3 regions of the Streptomyces similanensis genome follow, and region 2 is predicted to be linked to each of the others. Evidence: riboswitches for the same ligand, from Rfam matches in the RefSeq annotation. Region 2 holds a riboswitch; each other region holds the start of a gene.

Region 1 (4,418 bases), on a different contig from region 2:
GGCGGCTGCGGCTGGTGGAGACCCGGGCCGTCGGGGACGTGGTCCTCCTGCGGTACGAGCCCACCGCACCCGGCGCCGGCGGGCGGACCGTCCCCGCCGACCGGCACTGGCTGCGGACCGCCTGCGAGCTGGCGCTGCGGTGCCCGCCCTCGGCGACCGCGTTCAGCGTGGGCGCGGTGGTGGTCGCCGCCGACGGCACCGAGTTGGCGCGGGGCCACTCGCGGGAGGCCGGCGATCCCGTCGTGCACGCGGAGGAGGCGGCACTCGCCAAGATCGACCCGGCCGATCCGCGGCTCGGCGGGGCCACGGTGTACAGCAGCCTGGAGCCGTGCGCCCGACGCGCCTCCCGGCCGCGGCCGTGCGCCCGGCTGATTCTGGACGCCGGGGTGCGGCGGGTGGTCACGGCCTGGCGGGAGCCGGACACGTTCGTCGAGGCGGCCGACGGGGCCGGGCTCCTGGCGGGCGCGGGCGCGGAGGTCGTCGTCCTGCCGGAGTACGAGGCGGCGGCCCGGGAGCCCAACCGGCACCTGGATCCGGGGCTCAGGTGAACTCGTGTGCAACCAGCCCCGAACATGGGATACACTGGTTTCACCGACGCGGGGTGGAGCAGCTCGGTAGCTCGCTGGGCTCATAACCCAGAGGTCGCAGGTTCAAATCCTGTCCCCGCTACTGAAGACTCAGGGCCGGAATCCGATCACAGGATTCCGGCCCTGAGTGTTTCCCGGACACCGTGGCCCTCGACCCTCGCCCCCCGTCACCACACGTGAGCGGGCCGACCCCCTCCGCATAACAACTGACACACCATCACCTCGCGCCGCGTACCGCCGATGGCCGAGGAGAGCCCGTGGATGGCCTGATTCTTTGTCAACTCACCCGCCTTCAGTCCCCCGTGAGCGGTATGTCCTGGCCAAAAAGGTTTAATGATCAAGCCGCACGGCTTGGAATCAAACCCCCACGTCTATTAACGTTCGATAACGCAGCGCGGTCGTCCCAGCCGTCACCAGAGGCGGCTCCGTGCGCGCACGCGCCGAATCCCGCGAGGGAACCGGGGAACCACCACCTTGGGGTGAATCGCACGTCACCCGTGCCGTCATGGCCGGTCGACGCGCGTAGGAGACCTTCCCGCTCCGAACCCGTCAGCTAACCCGGTAGGCGACGCGGAAGGAAAGGAGCACGCCCGCGTGGCGTCCAACCGGCCTGCCTCTGAAGCCCCGTTCCTGCCGAGCCGGCGCACCGAGTCCTTCGGTTACGGCGAGCGGCGCCCCGACGAGGGCCCCTGGGAGGAGTGGAACCCCACCGAGGACTCCCTCCGCCCCGTACGCGGCCGGCACCGCGTCGCCAAGCAGCGCGGCGGCGGGCTCGCGCGCAGCTCCACCGTCCTCGGCGTCGGCGTCATCGCCGCCGTCGGCGCGGGCGGCATGGCCAGCGCCAACACCGGCAAGCCGCCGGTCTCCCTCTCGCTGCCCGACCTGCCCTCCGTGGACCACCTGCCGGCGGTCGGCGCGCTCTTCGACGACTCCGCCGAGGACACCGCCGCACCCGTGGGCTCGGCGACCGCGCTCAGCGACGTGGTCGAGGCCACCCCCCAGGTCCCGCAGGCTGAGCAGGCCCAGCAGGTCCAGGCCGCGCGCGGCACCGCCGACGCGGGCGAGGCGCTGCGCAACCGGATCATGGCCCAGGCCGAGCAGCAGCAGGCCCAGGTCGAGGCGAAGGCGCGGGCCGCCACCGAGGCCGCCGCGGTGAAGAAGGCCCAGGCCGACGCGGCCCAGGCCAAGCAGGAGGCCGAGGCCAAGGCCGCCGCCGCGAAGAAGCGGGCGGAGGAGGAGGCCAGGAAGAAGGCCGAGGAGGCGCGCCTGGCCGAGCTGGCCAAGCAGTACACGCTGCCGACCTCGTCCTACACGATCACCTCCACCTTCGGCCAGGCCGGCTCCATGTGGTCCTCCGGCCACCACACCGGCCTCGACTTCGCCGCGCCCACCGGCACGCTGATCAAGGCCATCCACAGCGGCACCGTCACCGAGGCCGGCTGGGCCGGCGCCTACGGCTACCGCACGATCCTCACCCTCGACGACGGCACCGAGCTGTGGTTCTGCCACCAGTCCTCGATCAGCGTCTCGGCCGGCCAGAAGGTCGGCACCGGCGAGGTCATCGGCCGGGTCGGCGCCACCGGCAACGTCACCGGGCCGCACCTGCACCTGGAGGTGCACCCGGGCGGGCAGGCCACCGGCATCGACCCGATGGCGTGGCTGAACGGCAAGGGCCTCAACCCCTGAGACGGCCCCGCACGGACGCTCCGCCGGGCGCTGTTTGCGCGATCTTTGCGCCCGGATCCGGCGGGGCACGGAATGGGCCGCTCTGCCATGGCCGTTGATGTCGTACATGACTTCTCTTCGCAAGCTCGGCCAGTCCGACCTCGAGGTCTTCCCGCTCGCCCTCGGCGGCAACGTCTTCGGCTGGACCGCCGACCGGAACCGGTCCTTCGCCGTGCTCGACGCCTACGCGGCGGCCGGCGGCAACTTCGTGGACACCGCCGACTCCTACTCCGCGTGGATCGAGGGCAACCACGGCGGCGAGTCCGAGACGATCATCGGCGAGTGGATCAAGGAGCGCGGCAACCGCTCCGACGTCGTCATCGCCACCAAGGTCAGCCAGCACCCCGACTTCAAGGGCCTGTCCGCCGCCAACATCAAGGCCGCCGCCGACGCCTCCCTCAAGCGGCTCGGCACCGACCACATCGACCTGTACTACACCCACTTCGACCAGCCCGAGGTGCCCGTCGAGGAGATCATCGGCGCCCTGGACGAGCTGGTGAGGGCGGGCAAGGTGCGCCAGATCGGCGCCTCCAACATCTCCGCCGAGCGCCTGAAGGCGTCCCTGGAGTTCTCCGAGCGCGAGGGCCTGGCCCGCTACGTGGCGCTCCAGCCGCACTACAACCTCGTCTCGCGCGACACCTACGAGGGAGAGCTGCGGGACCTCGCCGAGCGGGCCGGCCTGGCCGCGATGCCGTACTTCGCGCTGGCCTCCGGCTTCCTGACCGGCAAGTACCGGCCGGGCGCGACGGTGGACAGCGCACGGGCCGAGGGCGCCGCCAAGCACCTGGCGACCGAGCGCGGCCAGAAGGTCCTTACCGCCCTCGACGAGGTCGCCCGGGCCCATGACGCCGAGGTCGCCACGGTGGCCCTGGCCTGGCTCGCGGCCCAGCCGACGGTGGCCGCCCCGATCGCCTCGGCGCGGACCGTGGAGCAGCTCCCGGCCCTGCTCGCCGTCGCCGGACTGCGGCTGACGGACGACGAGATCGGCAAGCTGACCCAGGCATCCGCCTGACCGGACGATCCGACCCGGGCGATCCGACCCGGGCGATCCGATCCGGGTGATCCGATCCGATCCGGACGACCGGCTCAGATCAGGGTTGCGTCCGGTAGGGGTTGTACGCGGGGTACGGCGCCGGAGCCGCGCCGGCGGCGCCGTACGACCCGTACCCCTGCGCCGCCCCGGGCGCGACCGGACCGCTCTGCGGATACCCGTACCCGTGCGCACCGGGGCCGGGGCCCTGGGGGCGCGGGTGGGGGTGCGGGGCGCCGTAGCGCTGGGACTGGCCGTACACGCCGAGGACCGGCCACGGCGGGGCGACCACCCGCACCGGCGGCGCGGTCATCCGGGCCGCGTGGTCGAGCGCGGGCCGCGCCACCTCGCGGCCGCGCCACATCGCGTGCAGCAGCTCCTGCTCGCGGGCGGCGAAGCCGGCGCCGGCCCGGCCGAGGCGGCCGCGGCGGCGCAGGAACGCCAGCGAGGTCGCGTACGCCTCGTACTGGGCGACGGTGCGCGCCGCGGGCTTGCCCAGGTGCCGGCCGGCGTACTCGCGGGCCACCCGGCGGGCCCGCATGGACCCGAGGGCGAACGGCTCGGCGGGGGTCAGCCACCCGGCGGCGGCGTACGCGGGCAACTCCTCGCGCACCGTGCGCAGCTCCCGCTGGCGGGTCCAGACCACCAGCCAGGTCAGCAGCCCGAGGGCGGGCAGCATGAAGGCGCCGTAGACCGCGAAGAAGCCGTACTCGCCGAAGGTCGAGGAGCTGTTCCAGAAGGCGTGCATGCCCATCGCCAGCAGCAGTCCGGCCGGCGGCAGCAGGGCGCGGCGCACCCGGTGGCGCTCGGCGGACAGGGACGCGGCGATGCCGAAGCCGATGCCGGTGAAGACGGTGAACAGCGGGTGCGCGAAGGGCGACATCACCACGCGCACGAAGAAGGTGGCCGCGGTGACGGAGGCGATGCCCCGGCCGCCGGTCATCTGGTCGGCGCCGAAGGCGGTGCCGAGGTAGAGGATGTTCTCGGTGAACGCGAAGCCGGTCGCGGTCACCCCGGCTATCACCACCCCGTCGACGATGCCGGTGAAGTCGCGTCTGCGGAAGAGGAAGACCAGC
Region 2 (4,418 bases):
GGCTCGCCTACCGGCGCAGCGGCTACACCACCCCGCACGCCCCGGCGCGGGCGAGCGGGACCGAGCTGGCCTGGCTGGCGGGCGACGACCCGATGCCGTTCCTCACGATGCTCGCCCGCTTCGTACGGCCGGGAGCCCGGCACCTGTACCAGCTGTGGCGCACCAGCCGACGCGGCGGCGGCCCGTCCGGCACGGGCGCCTGAGCGGACCTATGCGGATGCGGTCATCTCGCCCGGGACGAGCGGGGGTTGGCCGGTGCGCGGGGGTCCGTGCGCGCGGGGGCTGGCCGGTGCGAGGGGGTCCGTGCGCGCGGTGGTTCCGGGGGCGCCCGGGGTGCGTGCTCGCGGTGGTTCCGAGGGTGCCGGAGGTCCGTATTCTCTGATCATGGCCGCTCCCCCTCCCCCCGCGTACGCCCTCATCGCCACCGACCTGGACGGAACGCTGCTGCGCGGCGACGACACCGTGTCCGAACGCTCCCGTGCCGCGCTCGCCCGGGCGGCGGCGGTCGGCGCCCGGCACCTCGTGGTGACCGGACGGCCCGCGCCGCGGGTGCGGCCGCTGCTGGCGGCCCTCGGCGGGCCGGGGCTGGCGGTGTGCGGCCAGGGCGCCCAGCTCTACGACGCCGTGGCGGACCGGCTGCTGTGGTCGGTCACCCTGGACCGGGAGACGGCCGAGACCGCGCTCGGCAAGATCGAGGCCGAGGTGGGGGAGGTGTACGCCGCGGTCGACCAGGACGGCGTGGACGGGCTGACCCTGATCGAGCCCGGGTACCGCATGCCGCACCCGACCCTGCCCGCCCGGCGGGTCGAGCGGCGCGACGAGCTGTGGCGGGCGCCGATCAGCAAGGTGCTGCTGCGCCATCCCGCCCTGAGCGACGACGAGTTGGCGGCGGCGGCCCGGGGCGTGGTCGACTCGCTGGCCACGGTCACCATGTCGGGGCCGGGGACCGTGGAGCTCCAGCCGTGCGGCATCACCAAGGCGACCGGTCTCGCGCTGGCCGCTGAGCACCTCGGGCTCGGCCGGGAGAGCGCCCTCGCCTTCGGCGACATGCCCAACGACATCCCGATGTTCCGGTGGGCGGCCCGGGGCGTCGCCATGGCCAACGCCCACCCCGAACTCCTGGCGGTGGCCGACGAGGTCACCACGTCGAACGAGGACGACGGCATCGCCGTCGTCCTCGACCGGTTGTTCGCCTGAGGCGGGCCGGGCCGCTGGGGGCGGCCCGGCCGGGCTCGGTCAGTACGCGCTGTAGACGTTGTCGATCGAGCCGTAGCGCGCCGCGGCGTAGTTGCAGGCGGCGGTGATGTTCGCGACCGGGTCGTAGATGTCGAACGACGTGCCGGCCACGTGGTACGTGTTGAACGTCGGCTGGATCACCTGGAGCAGGCCCTTGGACGGGATGCCCTTGGCGGCGTTGGAGTCCCAGAGGTTGATGGCCAGCGGGTTGCCGGAGGACTCGCGGATGATGTTGCGGTGGATGCCGTTGTAGGAGCCCGGGATGCCCTTCTCGGCCATGATCGCCAGGGACTCGCGGATCCAGCCGTCGAGGTTGTTCGGGTACGAGACCGAGCTGACGGCCTTGGTGGTGGCCGGGGCCGCGGAGGCGCTGGTGGCGCCGATCAGCGGGACGGCGAGGACGGCGGCACCGGTGCCGCTGACGGCGAGGGTGCGCAGGATGCGGGCGGTACGGGTACGGCGCTGACCGTTTGCGGCCATGGGGGACTTCCTCTCCGTCGCCTGCGAGGTGAGCTGTCGGGTTCGGGCGGGGAGGTGCCCGGCCGCGCCCCGAAGGGCACGGCTTCACCCCGAGCCGTTCCGGCGCGGCGTACGACGTAGGACGACGTACGGCGCTCCGGCCCGGCGACTTACCTGGGTCCCCCGCTCCTGCCATGGGTGTCGGTTCGTTGGATTCGGGCGGCGGCAGGATTCGGCGTTCCGCCCGACTGGCCCGGAACGTATGCGAGAGCACATGTCCAGAACAAGTGCCGAAACCACACCTCGTCCTAATTGACCTTGGTCTGGGGCGTTTGGGATGCTTGATCCTTTGCATTCGCCAAGAGTCAACTGGCTTGCCGGGAACGGGAAAGCGGGGTGTCGCGACGGGCCGGGGTGAGGGGACCCCGCGTGACTCAAGTCACGGTTTGCCGGGCGGGAGGGCAATAACGGCTAAGCGGAATTGGGATGCCAATACGGTTAAATCGGGCCATGGCACTCACGTATGTGACGGTCGTCACTTCTGGTGACGTCCTGGCCCTGGCGTACGTGTGTACCTGTGGGCATGTGTGCGAGGGAGGGCGACCGCAGTACGGGAGGAGCGAGTCGATATATATCTGTTCATACCTGGCGATGAGATGTATATCGGGCGCGATCCGATACCGCCTGGCCTGTAGAGGTGGGCACTGGCGGTGATCGAAACCTGACCGGATACGCTGACTTGAGTGATGGCAGCGACCTATCGACAAACCGTGTAATCGCCAGCAGACACCAGCAGACAGGAGACACCTCGTGACCGTCGTCGGGCCATTCGGGCTGAGCGTGCGGGACCAGGCTGTCGAAGCCGATGTCCAGGCCGGGTTGACGGCTGTCGAGGAAGGGTTGCTCGAAGCCACCAAGAGCGAGGTCCCCTTCATCACGGAGGCCGCGCAGCACCTCGTCAAGGCGGGCGGGAAGCGGTTCCGGCCCCTGCTCGTCATGCTCGCGGCGCAGTTCGGCGACCCCTACGCGCCCGGGATCGTGCCCTCGGCCGTGGTCGTGGAGCTGACCCACCTGGCGACGCTCTACCACGACGACGTCATGGACGAGGCCGCGGTGCGCCGCGGGGTGGCCAGCGCGAACACCCGCTGGGCCAACTCGGTCGCGGTGCTGACCGGCGACTTCCTGTTCGCCCGCGCCTCCCAGATCCTCGCCGACCTCGGTCCCGAGGCGGTCCGGGTACAGGCCCTGGCGTTCGAGCGGCTGGTCACCGGCCAGATCCTGGAGACCGCGGGACCCCAGGACGGCCGGGACCCGGTCGACCACTACTTGGACGTCCTGGCCGGCAAGACGGGCTCGCTGGTCGCCGTCTCCTGCCGGTTCGGCGCGATGATGTCGGGTGCCGACGAGACGGTCGTGGACGTGCTGACGCAGTACGGCGAGCGGCTCGGCGTCGCCTTCCAGCTCGCCGACGACGTCCTGGACATCGCCTCCGACTCGCACGAGTCCGGCAAGACGCCCGGCACCGACCTGCGCGAGGGCATCGCGACCCTGCCCGTGCTGCGGCTGCGCGAGCGCGCGGCGCGGCTGGGACTGGCCGAGGACGTCGCCCTGTGCGAACTGCTCGCCTCCGACCTCGCCGACGACGCCCGGCTCGCCGAGGCGCTGGCCGCGCTGCGCGCCCACCCGGCCCTCGAACAGGCCCGCCGGGACACCGTGCGCTACGCCGAGGAGGCGCGCGCGGCGCTGGCCCCGCTGCGGGAGTGCGACGCCAAGGCGGCGCTGCTCCAGCTGTGCGACGCGGTGGTGCACCGGGCCGGCTGACGCCGCCCGCACCCCCCCGCCTCCCGGTGCTCGTCGTCCGGTCCCCTAGGGGACAGGGCGGCGAGGCCCCTGGATGTCATACCCCAGTCGTATGCGCGGTTGCCTCCGCGGGCTGACGTATCTTCGCCGCCGATTTGGTCGGATGGAAGTACGGACCACACCACTCCTCACCGATTCGGGTGAGAATGGCGGCTCAGGGTGGGGACAGTACCGACGGGCAGCCGCCGCCGACCACGGAGGTAGGGCAGACATGGCACCGTACGAATCCGACGGCAGCAGGGACGTCGAGGAGACCGACGTCCCGCACTCGCGGCGGCGCAAGGCCGCCCGCTACGCCGTACCGGCCGCGGTGGTGGGGGTGGCGGCGGCGACCATCGGGCTCGTCCCGGCGCTCGCCGACTCCGGCGACCCCGACCTACCGAAGATCACCGCACAGCAACTCGTCCAGAAAATCGCCGAGTCGGACGTCGAGCAGCTGTCCGGCACCGTGCGGATCAACACCGACCTGGGCCTGCCGGACCTCGGCGGACTGGAGAGCGGGCTCACCTCCGGCGCGGCCGGAGACGGCTCCGGATCGTCCGCCGACCCGTCCGCCAAGCTGACCGAACTGGCCTCCGGCACGCACACCCTGCGCGTGGCCGCCGACGGGCCGGACCGGCAGAAGGTCTCGGTGATCGAGAGCGCCGCCGAGTACAGCCTGATCCACAACGGCGAGGACGTCTGGGGCTACGACAGCAAGTCCGACGCGGTCTACCACGAGACCGCCGACACCGCCGCCCAGGACGGCGCCCGGCACGGGCGGCAGGGCCTCGGCCAGACGCCCGCCACGCCCAAGGACTTCGCCGAGCAGGCCCTGAAGGCGGTCGACGACACCACGTCGGTCACGGTCGACGGCACCGCCC
Region 3 (4,418 bases), on a different contig from region 2:
CGCCGGGGGTGTAGCCGGCTTCCTTGATCGCTTCCAGGATCAGGTCCAGGGCCTCGCGGTTGGAGCCGAGGTTCGGGGCGAAGCCGCCCTCGTCGCCGAGACCGGTGGCCAGACCCTTGGACTTCAGGACCTTCTTGAGGGTGTGGTAGACCTCGGCGCCCCAGCGCAGCGCCTCGGAGAAGGACTCCGCGCCGATCGGGGCGATCATGAACTCCTGGATGTCCACGTTGGAGTCGGCGTGCGAGCCGCCGTTCAGGATGTTCATCATCGGCACCGGCAGCAGGTGCGCGTTGGGGCCGCCCAGGTAGCGGAAGAGCGGCAGGTCGCTGGCCTCGGAGGCGGCGTGGGCGACGGCGAGGGAGACGCCGAGGATGGCGTTGGCGCCCAGCGAGCCCTTGTTGTCGGTGGCGTCCAGGTCGAACATGGCCTGGTCGATCAGGCGCTGCTCGGTGGCGTCGTAGCCGACCAGCTCCGGGCCGATCTGCTCGATCACGGCGAGGACGGCCTTCTCGACGCCCTTGCCCTGGTAGCGGCTCGGGTCACCGTCGCGCAGCTCGATGGCCTCGAAGGCGCCGGTGGAGGCGCCGGACGGGACGGCGGCACGACCCGTGCTGCCGTCGTCGAGGCCGACCTCGACCTCGACCGTGGGGTTGCCTCGGGAGTCCAGGATTTCCCGGGCTACGACGACGTCGATGGACGGCACGAGCATCTCCTTCGTGGATGTGACGCTTGAAGTGCGGGGCAGGTGTGCCTTGCGGCTAGAGCCTAACCGTCCCGGGACGCCGACCGGCTGACCGACCGTCCCGTGGACAGGGTGACGGTACACATTGTTCCAGCACGGAACAAAGGGGCCGGTGACGGGGCCGGGAACAGAAGGTGAAAAAGCCCCGCCCCGGTGCGTACGGGGGAGAACGCACCGGGGCGGGGAGCCCGTGGGGACGGGGGGTGTCGGCCCCACGTGAGCGCCATGGTGGCGCTCACGCCTGGGCGGGGCCGGTGGCGGGCCTGGCCGCCCGCTGTCACTTCAGGTGCAGCTGCTGGCCCGGGTAGATGAGGTTGGCGTCCTCGACGATGTCCTTGTTGAGCTGGAACAGCTTCTCCCAGCCGCCCTGGACGTGGTGCGCGGTGGCGATGGAGCTGAGGGTGTCGCCGGCGACCACCTTGTACTCGCCGTCGCCCTTCTTGACCTTCTTGCCGGTCGGGGTGGTGACGGTCTTCTTCGGGGCCGGGCGCGTCAGCGAGCGGTTGGCGCTCTGCTCCTCGGTGGAGCGGGTCGAGGTGCTGCTCTTGGAGCTGCTGCTCGACGAGGAAGAAGAACTCGACGACGAAGAAGAAGACGACGAGGAGGAGGACGAAGAAGAGGAGGAGGACGAGGACGAGCCGCTGCCGCCGCCGGAGGAGGACGAGGCGCCGGACAGGCCCTTGCCGCAGACCGGCCAGGCGCCCTTGCCCTGGCCCGCGAGGACCTTCTCGGCCACGGCGATCTGGGCCGACTTGCTCGCCAGGTCGGCGCGCGAGGCGTAGGCGGTACCGCCGAACGCGGCCCAGGTGGAGTTGGTGAACTGCAGGCCGCCGTAGAAGCCGTTGCCGGTGTTGATCGACCAGTTGCCGCCGGACTCGCACTGGGCGACCGCGTCCCACTCGGAGGTGGTGGCGGCGGAGGCGTTGCCCGCGGCCATCAGCGGGGCGGCCACGGCGGCGCCGGTGACTCCGGCGAGCGCGATGGCACGGGTGGCCTTGGAGGGACGACGGTGCTTGCCCTTGCTGGAAAACAGCATGGATGGATCCCCTCACCGACGCCTGCGAGGTGAGCTGTCGGGTTCGGGCCGGTTGAGTTGCCCGGCCGTGCCTTTGGGGAGGCACGGCTTCACCCCCAGCCGCTCCGGTTCGACTGCCCGGCGCGGCACTTACCTTGGGTCCCCCGCTCCTGCCTGCGGCGCATGACGCGACGACTGTTCCCGTACGGCCGCTGGCAGGATTCGGCGTTGCGGCAGCCGGGGCTCGCGGTGACGAGCGGTCATGACCGTAGACACGCGATCGACGGAATTTCAAAGACGATCAGGGCTTCTGAGACTCATCCCACACTTTCCCCGAAAGGGACATTCGGTGCGAAGCGTGACGTGAACTGCCCCTACTTTGCGGCGTTTTCGGCGGGGACATCCAGGCTCTGACCGGCGGCGATGCGGTCGGGGTCGGAACCGATGGCGCCCTTGTTCGCGGTGTACAGCGCGTGCCATCCGCCGTCCACGTCAAGGGAGTCGGCGATGGAGGCGAGGGAGTCGCCGGAGCGGACCGTGTAGGAGCCGCCGGCCGTGTCGGTGGTGAGGCCGTCGGCCCGGGAGGCGTGCCGGCCGGCCGTCGCGGCGGCGGAGCCGTCGGCCGGGTTCTCGGCGGCGCTGCCGCCGCGGTGCCGGCCGCCACTCAGCGCCCCGGTGTCCACGAGGGCCGAGGAGCCCACGACTTGGCGGGGATCGGCCGGGTAGGCCGCGTCTCCGTAGCCGCCGGTCCCCGTGCCCGTCGAGGGCGTCGCGTCGGGCGCGCCGGAGGGGTGGGACGTGCCGGAATCGGCCGCGTCGTCCTTCTTCGGGATGGAAGAGGAAGAAGAGGGGGAAGAAGGCGTATCGGTGTGCTTCGTGCCGGAGTCGGCCGGTCCGTTCGCCGAGTGGGACGTACCGGACTTACCGGGCGCATCGCCCGTCGCGTCGGTGTCGTCGGCCGAAGAACCGGACGAACCGGTGGAGTTGGCCGCATCCTGGGACGAGTCGGACGGGCCCGGGTCCTCGGATCCGGACGAACCGGAGGACTTGGAGGAACCGGACGAACCGGACGACGTGCCGGTGTCCGTGCCGCCCTTGCCCGGGGCGGTGGACGAGGAGCCGCCCACGCCCGTGTCGACGTCGGCCGCGCCGGTGCTCTTGGTGAGCCCGGCGAGCAGTCCGCAGGTGTGCCAGGCGCCGGGGCCCCGGTCGGCGAGTATCTTCTCGGCCACGGCTATCTGCTGGGACCGACTGGCCTGGTCGGCGCTCGCGGCGTAGGTGAGGCCGCCGTACTGCTCCCAGTCGTCCTGGGTCAGCAGCAGGCCGCCGTAGTAGCCGTTGCCGTTGTCGGCGCTCCAGGAGCCGCCGGTCTCGCACTGGGCCACCTTGTCCCAGGTGGTGCCGTCGGCCGCGCTCGCGCCGGAGGCGGCGACGAGCGGGATCGCGATGGCGGAGCCGGTGACCCCGGCGGCGACGAGGAGGGCCGGAGCCTGGCGGGGGCGACGGTGACGACCGTTCCCGGAGAGCATGCGGAGACCTTTCGGCGACAACGGTGACGGCGCGGCGGGCGGTGACCGCCGCCGCGCTGATGCGTGAAGGTAGCCGCTCCCGATCACTTGTCACAAGTTAATGCCGCGTAGATCACGTGGTGATCACATAGTTGAACGTGTGTCAGCTTCGGGTCGGCCGCGCGTCGGCCTCGCGCCGGTCTTGCGTCGGCCTCGCGTCGGCTTTGCGTTCGTCAAGGAGTCGCGGAGGTGGCGGTGAACCGTACCGGCAGGGTGCGCAGACCGCGCATGATGAGGCCGCCGCGCCAGCGCAACTCCTCCGGGTCCGCGTCCAGTCGGAGGTCGGGGAGCCGGGTGAGGAGGGTGGCCAGCGCGGTCTGTCCCTCCAGGCGGGCGAGCGGGGCGCCCAGGCAGTAGTGGATGCCGTGGCCGTAGCCCAGGTGCTGGTTGTCCCGGCGGGCGAGGTCCAGGGTGTCCGGGTCGGCGAACCGCTCCGGGTCGCGGTCGGCGGCGGCCAGCACCACGAGCACCGGATCGCCGGCCGCGATGTCCTGGCCGCCGAGGGTGAGCGGGCGGGTGGCGAAGCGCCAGGTGGCCATCTCCACCGGGCCGTCGTAGCGCAGCAGCTCCTCCACGCCGGTCGCCAGCAGGGCGTGCTCGCCCGCGGCGAGGGAACGTTGCAGCCGGGCGCGCTGCTCGGGGTGGGTGAGCAGAGCGTAGGTGCCGTTGCCGATGAGGTTGACGGTGGTCTCGAAGCCGGCGAACAGCAGGATGAAGGCCATGGCCGCGGCCTCGTTCTCGGTGAGGTGCTCACCGTGGTCGGAGGCGCGGATGAGACCGGAGATGAGGTCCTCGCCGGGGGCGGGGTCGGCGGGGAGCGCGAGGCGCTTGCGGTGGATGAGGTCGGCGAGGTAGCCGCGCATCTTCTTGACCGAGCGGGCGACTCCGCCGCGGGGGCCCTTGCCGTGACGCTGGGGGTCCGGGGGCTCGCCCCCGGGGAGATGCAGCATCATGCCGGCCCAGTCGCGGAAGTCGTCCTGGTCCTCGCGGGGGACGCCGAGCAGGTCGCAGATGGCGTAGATGGGGAGCGGGAAGGCGAACTCGTGGATGAGGTCGGCGCTGCCCCGCTCGGCGAAGCGGTCGATGAGGTCGT

Evidence for each region. A riboswitch is a leader RNA that binds a small molecule or an ion and turns the genes downstream of it on or off. The one in region 2 is predicted to bind cyclic di-AMP.
Region 1: another riboswitch for cyclic di-AMP. It lies ahead of ABEB07_RS32535 (M23 family metallopeptidase); the one in region 2 lies ahead of ABEB07_RS37440 (transglycosylase SLT domain-containing protein).
Region 3: another riboswitch for cyclic di-AMP. It lies ahead of ABEB07_RS36040 (transglycosylase family protein); the one in region 2 lies ahead of ABEB07_RS37440 (transglycosylase SLT domain-containing protein).

Annotation. Positions count from the first base shown of each region.
Region 1 covers NZ_BAABKC010000113.1:12,585-17,002, forward strand. The annotation lists gene ABEB07_RS32525 (dihydrofolate reductase family protein) at 1-548, shown strand, start outside; tRNA gene ABEB07_RS32530 (tRNA-Met) at 596-669, shown strand; cyclic di-AMP (ydaO/yuaA leader) riboswitch at 1,016-1,170, shown strand; gene ABEB07_RS32535 (M23 family metallopeptidase) at 1,182-2,273, shown strand; gene ABEB07_RS32540 (aldo/keto reductase) at 2,380-3,324, shown strand; gene ABEB07_RS32545 (PrsW family intramembrane metalloprotease) at 3,404-4,418, opposite strand, start outside.
Region 2 covers NZ_BAABKC010000141.1:92,215-96,632, forward strand. The annotation lists gene ABEB07_RS37430 (carboxylate--amine ligase) at 1-203, shown strand, start outside; gene ABEB07_RS37435 (HAD family hydrolase) at 385-1,197, shown strand; gene ABEB07_RS37440 (transglycosylase SLT domain-containing protein) at 1,237-1,716, opposite strand; cyclic di-AMP (ydaO/yuaA leader) riboswitch at 1,722-1,912, opposite strand; gene ABEB07_RS37445 (polyprenyl synthetase family protein) at 2,506-3,516, shown strand; gene ABEB07_RS37450 (LolA family protein) at 3,767-4,418, shown strand, end outside.
Region 3 covers NZ_BAABKC010000132.1:80,716-85,133, reverse strand. The annotation lists gene eno (phosphopyruvate hydratase) at 1-703, opposite strand, end outside; gene ABEB07_RS36040 (transglycosylase family protein) at 1,020-1,778, opposite strand; cyclic di-AMP (ydaO/yuaA leader) riboswitch at 1,783-1,949, opposite strand; gene ABEB07_RS36035 (transglycosylase family protein) at 2,132-3,286, opposite strand; gene ABEB07_RS36030 (cytochrome P450 family protein) at 3,499-4,418, opposite strand, start outside.